DNA from 3 places in the Vibrio sp. 2433-A1 genome. Region 2 is predicted to be linked to each of the others. Evidence: predicted binding sites of a transcription regulator. Region 2 holds the regulator's gene; each other region holds the start of a gene.

The links. Region 2 encodes CRP, which controls carbon source genes, mostly activating them, when cyclic AMP is high. Its sites were predicted from a motif close to TGTGANNNNNNTCACA; they were not measured.
Region 1: deoD (purine-nucleoside phosphorylase) is a predicted target of CRP. The motif match lies at 1,277-1,292, and genes of this name have one in related genera.
Region 3: cytR (DNA-binding transcriptional regulator CytR) is a predicted target of CRP. The motif match lies at 1,142-1,157, and genes of this name have one in related genera.

Annotation. Positions count from the first base shown of each region.
Region 1 is NZ_JBRESC010000026.1:46,154-48,431, reverse strand. It holds gene ACU01J_RS19370 (transposase) at 1-405, opposite strand, end outside; gene deoD (purine-nucleoside phosphorylase) at 464-1,174, opposite strand; gene ACU01J_RS19360 (YbgA family protein) at 1,521-2,278, shown strand, end outside.
Region 2 is NZ_JBRESC010000002.1:193,083-195,360, reverse strand. It holds gene ACU01J_RS03335 (phosphoribulokinase) at 1-588, shown strand, start outside; gene crp (cAMP-activated global transcriptional regulator CRP) at 830-1,462, shown strand; gene ACU01J_RS03325 (2-oxoadipate dioxygenase/decarboxylase family protein) at 1,532-2,278, opposite strand, start outside.
Region 3 is NZ_JBRESC010000024.1:46,113-48,390, reverse strand. It holds gene priA (primosomal protein N') at 1-1,052, shown strand, start outside; gene cytR (DNA-binding transcriptional regulator CytR) at 1,405-2,278, shown strand, end outside.

The DNA.
Region 1 (2,278 bases), on a different contig from region 2:
TTGAAATTGGAGTTTCTTATTGGCACCTGACCATTTGTCTACAAAGGTAGACTGGCAACATTTACAACGATAGCGTTGACGATCGCCGCTATAACCAAAGGCATGATAGAGATGTTTGTGGGTATGAACGGATAGACCAAAATTACTGCAGTCGTCATTACGACAGGCAGGTAGGCCATCACTATGCAAGTGTCTCAATCGATGAAGTTCATTGAGCACTTCTTGATTGTTAAGTAAGGGGGGGAAAGCACCACACTCCCGACATACCATCGCAGGTCGTTTAGGGTTCGCATGCTGCACAACGTAACGATGTGCATCACTCAATCCAAAGTTGTCACACGCCAATGTTTTACAAAAGTTGAGCTGTAAACCGTCTGCTTCCTGTGGCAGTTTGCCAGTTGTCACTATCTCCCCCTCGGGATTATTCGGGCCACCAAGCTAGCCTGGTGGCGAAAGGAATAAATTAAATGTTAATTGCAGTTTCTAGAGCAACTTTCATCATGTCGTTGAAAGACTTCTGACGCTCTTCTGAACTGAGTTTCTCACCACGGATAATGTGGTCAGATACTGTAAGAATTGTTAGTGCTTTAGCACCTAGATCTGCCGCTACGCCGTAGATACCAGCCGCTTCCATATCGACACCTAGGATGCCCAGCTTCTCCATCTTCTCGAAGATGTCTGCTTCAGGCGTGTAGAAAAGGTCTGCAGAGAATACGTTACCCACTTTTACTGGTACTTCTTGAGCACGAGCTTGGTTTACCGCTTCTTCTAGTAGGCCGTAATCAGCGATTGCTGCGAAGTCGTGGTTATTGAAACGAATACGGTTAACTTTAGAATCAGTTGAAGCACCCATACCGATAACAACATCCATCAGTTTAACGTCGTCACGTACTGCACCACAGCTACCTACACGAATTACGTTCTTTACACCGTACTCAGCGATTAGCTCGTGTACGTAGATACAACATGATGGAATACCCATACCGTGGCCCATTACAGACACTTTCTTACCTTTGTAAGTGCCTGTGTAGCCGAACATGTTGCGAACGTCACATACTTGCTTTACATCATCAAGGAATGTTTCCGCAATGTATTTAGCACGTAGTGGGTCACCTGGCATTAGAACTGTTTCAGCGAAATCACCTGGTTGTGCATTAATGTGTGGGGTTGCCATAGTTTTTACTCCAGTTTTATTAGCTAATCATTTCTGATTACTAAATATGTTGATTCTCAAAAATCTGTTGAGGGAATACTAGCCTTATATGACGGCACTCCATGAGAAGTATGTCACAAAAGAGCAGTATTGAAAGCAGGTGTCGCCAGTTGATAACTAAATATGTTGAAAGTAAAAGGGCAATCGATTTGCAAAAACGTTTGCTATTTGAAGTGAACCAAAATCCATCTTTTTTCGTAATTTCTTTTAAGTTGTACAAGAAAAATAATTGTACAGTTTTGTAATCTCATGCTAAAACTTATACAAGATTTTAGCCTGTACAACCCGATTAAGGAAGGAGTGAGTTATGGAAAATCAAATTAAGATTGGCATCAGTTCCTGTGTTCTGGGCGAGAAAGTTCGTTTCGACTCAGGTCATAAAATAAGTAAGTTCGTTACTAAGGAGTTAGCGCCTTACTTGGAGTTTGTTCCCGTCTGCCCTGAAGTCGGCGCTGGGATGACGGTTCCTCGTCCCACAATCCGCCTGATTTCTGATGAAGAGCGTATAGCGCTCGTCGAAACTAAAGACCAAACCCAGGATCATACGGAGAAAATGATTCGTTATTCGAAGCAAAAAGTTGCAGAGCTCGAACGTGAACAACTGCGTGGTTATATCGTGTGTGCAAAGTCACCAACGTGTGGCATGGAGCGAGTGAAAGTCTACAAGAAGCATGGTGCCGAAAACGATGGCGTTGGCATGTACACTAAAGAGCTCATGGAGGCGATGCCGTGGTTGCCTGTTGAAGAAGATGGTCGGCTGAATGATCCAGTACTAAAAGAGAACTTCATTACTCGAGTGTATACGCTTGATGATTTCTATAACTCCATGGGGAGTGAGCCTACTCGAGGTAAAATCGTTGCTTTCCATTCTCGCTATAAATTGACTTTGATGGCGCACCATCCTGAGTCATATAAAGAGTTGGGTAAGTTAGTCGCCAATATTGCCGATTACGATATCGATGAGTTCTTTCATTTATACCGAGTTGGACTGATGCAAGCTGTGGCTCATCGTGCTAGTCGAAAAAACAACACCAATGTGTTGATGCATCTACAAGGATACTTTAA
Region 2 (2,278 bases):
CGCCGTTATCTACACACTTTTGACGAAGCCGTCCCTTACAATCAAATGCCGGGCACCTTTACCCCCTGGCAAGATCTACCGGAAAACTCAGACGTTCTATTCTACGAAGGTTTGCATGGTGGTGTGGTTGATGGTGACGTTAATGTCGCTCAACATGTCGACTTCCTGATTGGTATGGTGCCGATCGTTAACCTTGAGTGGATTCAGAAATTTGTCCGTGACACGCGTGATAGAGGCCATTCACGTGAAGCGGTGATGGATTCGATAGTTCGTTCCATGGACGACTACCTGAACTACATTACGCCACAGTTTTCTCGTACTCATATTAACTTTCAGCGTGTTCCAACAGTCGATACGTCAAACCCACTTAACGCCAAAGGCATTCCAAGCCTAGATGAGAGTTTTGTGGTGATTCGCCTTCGCGGCATCAAGAATGTTGATTACCCTTACCTACTCGCCATGATTGATGGTTCATTTATGTCACGTCACAACACCATCGTTGTACCGGGCGGTAAAATGAGTTTTGCGATGGAATTAATCGTACGACCTATTCTTCAACAATTAATCGAAACGGGAAAAATTGGCTAATACTCACGGCTAGAACACGATTACTTTTCATACCGTGATCATGTGCACAGTTTTGCGTAGTAAATACACCTATTGACCCGATTAAAATCAAGAAATCGTTTTCGAAAAAGGATACTATTTCTTACCGAAACACAAGATGGCTTGCAGCATTTGTAAAGTGCTCTTATCCTAGTGGGCCTATTTAAGGCTTTGCTAAAACATGGAAAGCGGCAAGCGTACCCTGCAGAGGAAGTGAGATATTATGGTTCTAGGTAAACCTCAAACCGATCCAACATTAGAGTGGTTCCTTTCACACTGTCATATTCATAAGTACCCATCAAAAAGCACGCTAATTCATGCGGGCGAAAAAGCAGAGACTTTGTACTACATCGTTAAAGGCTCTGTTGCGGTTCTTATCAAGGACGAAGAAGGTAAGGAAATGATCCTTTCTTACCTAAACCAAGGTGACTTTATCGGTGAGCTTGGTCTATTCGAAGAAGATCAAGAACGTACAGCTTGGGTTCGTGCTAAATCTCCTTGTGAAGTAGCAGAAATCTCTTTCAAGAAGTTCCGTCAACTAATTCAAGTTAACCCAGACATCCTAATGCGCCTTTCAGCGCAAATGGCAAGCCGCCTACAAGTGACTAGCCAGAAAGTGGGTGACCTAGCATTCCTAGACGTAACGGGCCGCATTGCTCAGACGCTACTAAACCTAGCGAAACAACCTGACGCAATGACTCACCCAGACGGCATGCAGATTAAGATCACTCGTCAAGAGATTGGTCAAATCGTTGGCTGTTCTCGTGAAACCGTTGGTCGTATCCTGAAAATGCTAGAAGAGCAGAACCTAATCTCTGCTCACGGTAAGACAATCGTTGTATACGGTACTCGTTAATTTCGATTAACGAATAAGAATTAAAAAAGCCACCTACGCGGTGGCTTTCTTTTTATCTGACGAATAGTACTAGCCGTTGGTACTTTCGAAAATTTTATCTGCAGATGCAGCAACAAACCCTGGGTAAAGTTCACCATTCGGCATTGGGTAACGCTTAGCAAACTCATAGAAGCCACCTGGGATGATTTCAGTCACTTCACTAAACTGCACCGCAACTTTATCAGCCATGGTTGAGGATTGTTCTAACAGTACCTCTGGAGAGCCTTTCACTTCACCACCAAACTCGTTAATGGTAAAACCCGCATCACGCAAGTGATTATTGACGCTAACCACTTCCTCAAAGGCATTCAGTTGGTTGACGCTAACAGTAAAGTGGTTGGCACCATAGCCGTGCGCCGCTAACCAAGAAGCATACTCGCTCTCTGTCGCCAGTGTTTGGAAATCAGCATAGCTTAAGTCCCATAAGCGACCGCCAGACAAGAACTCATGACCTTTTAGTTTACTGGTGTCTAATTGCTCAACAAGCTTTGCAACGATAGCTTGCAATGCTTCAGAGCACTCTTCCACTTTTAGCTCACTGATAAACACTTTTGGCTGTTTCGGGTCAGGGTGCTCAAAGTGCTTGGCGACCAACTTCTTACTTTCAAACAGATAGTCACCGCAAGGTTTGTAGCCAACATCTAAGAAAGGCTGCGCTAAAGTTGCAATACCCAATGGCTCGACATTGAAAGTGCGTAACGCGATATGGTCATTGATCAGCGCTTCATCTTCTTGCAGTAGTTGATGCACTTTTTCAGCAGAGGGACACAAGCGTTG
Region 3 (2,278 bases), on a different contig from region 2:
CGACACCGACCACCAATAAAGTCCTCGATGTGAAAGGCCTTTACCTTGAAAGTGGTCTATCAGCCCCTTTGATTGCCGAAATGCGTAAGCACCTTAAAGCGGGCAATCAAGTGATGCTGTTTCTCAATCGACGTGGTTTCTCACCTGCTTTGATGTGCCATGAGTGTGGTTGGATTGCAGAGTGTAAACGCTGCGATGCCTATTACACCTATCACCAATACAGCAATGAAATTCGCTGCCATCACTGTGGCTCTCAACAGCCGATCATTCACCAGTGCCAAGGTTGTGGTTCGACGCATCTAGTGACGGTAGGCGTAGGTACGGAGCAACTCGAAACCCAGTTGGCAGAGCTGTTCCCTGAATATAGAACCATTCGTATTGATCGCGACAGTACTCGACGCAAAGGCAGTTTAGAGAGTGCGCTCGGTGCGATCCGAAATGGGGAATATCAGATTCTAATTGGTACTCAGATGCTGGCTAAAGGTCACCACTTTCCAGACGTTACCCTAGTGGCACTTCTTGATGTTGATGGTTCGCTCTACAGTAGTGATTTTCGCGCCTCTGAACGTTTAGCCCAATTATTTATTCAGGTTGCAGGTCGAGCGGGGCGTGCGAGTAAGCCGGGTGAAGTGGTATTACAAACGCACCATCCAGAACACAGTTTATTGCAGGCTTTATTGACTAAGAGCTATCGCCATTTTGCCGACACGGCCTTGCAAGAAAGAAAATTAGCGCAACTACCACCGTACAGTTTCTTGACTCTGTTTCGAGCGGAAGCCAACCAGTCAGAAATGGTAGAAGAGTTTTTGCGTCAAGTTCGCCATACCTTGGAAGCTCATCCGTTGTTTGATGACTTTTGTCAGGTGTTGGGCCCAACACCTGCACCGCTAGCGAAAAGGGCAGGTAAGTACCGCTGGCAGCTCCTACTCCAGACTCAAAGTCGTCCAACGATGCAAAAGTTACTTGCAAGCGCTAAGCCTGTGATTCAAATGCTGCCACATGCAAAAAAAGTGCGTTGGACCCTTGATATTGAGCCACAAGATCTAAGTTGATTAAGTCAGTGAGAGCCAAAGTGAGAGTTGCACCAAACAGCTCTCTTTTGGCTTTTAATAAATGTATATGCAGATTTTTTTCATTTATTTGTGATTGAGATCTCTCACTGACTGCCTATTTTGTTAAATCTCCCGTAACTTTACTCTTTGAAATGAATACACTAGGTCATGTGCAAATAGTTTATTTTCAACGACAGTTGGCGAGTGAAACGTTTGCGTTGTGATGAAATACAGAAGATAGGTGTTTTAGCCTACGTCACGTCAAGTCGTTTATTGGACGATTAGATGCAATTCACTAGGTTTAGGTGGCTACTAGGCTGCTAATTTAGGAAATGAAGAGGGTTAAGAAAATATGGCGACAATGAAGGATGTTGCCCAGCTTGCGGGAGTTTCAACAGCGACAGTTTCACGTGCGCTAATGAATCCAGAAAAGGTATCTTCAGCAACACGGAAAAGAGTCGAAGACGCTGTTTTAGAAGCTGGTTATTCACCAAACTCACTGGCGCGTAACTTACGCCGCAATGAGTCCAAAACAATTATCGCAATCATTCCAGATATCTGTGACCCATACTATACCGAGATTATTCGTGGTATCGAAGACGCCGCGATGGAACATGGCTACATTGTTCTACTGGGTGATAGTGGGCAACAAAAGAAACGAGAAAGCTCATTTGTGAACTTAGTCTTTACTAAGCAAGCTGATGGCATGCTACTGCTAGGCACTGACCTTCCTTTTGATGTTAGTAAGCCCGAGCAGAAGAACCTGCCGCCTATGGTGATGGCTTGTGAGTTTGCACCCGAGCTAGAACTGCCAACGGTACACATTGATAACCTCACATCTGCATTTGAAGCGGTTAACTACCTAACCCAGATGGGGCACAAGCGTGTGGCGCAGATCTCGGGCCCTGAATCAGCAACGTTGTGTCAGTTCCGTCACCAAGGTTATCAGCAAGCGCTGCGCCGCGCTGGTATCACTATGACGACCAGTTACTGCACTTATGGTGACTTTACCTTTGAAGCTGGGGCAAAAGCGATTCGTCAATTGCTTGCGCTGCCTGAGCCTCCAACTGCGGTATTCTGTCATAACGATGCGATGGCGATTGGTGCAATCCAAGAAGCGAAGAAACTTGGTTTACGCGTGCCTCAAGATCTTTCTATTGTTGGCTTCGATGATATTCACTTTGCTCAATACTGTGATCCACCGTTGACAACGATCTCACAACCGC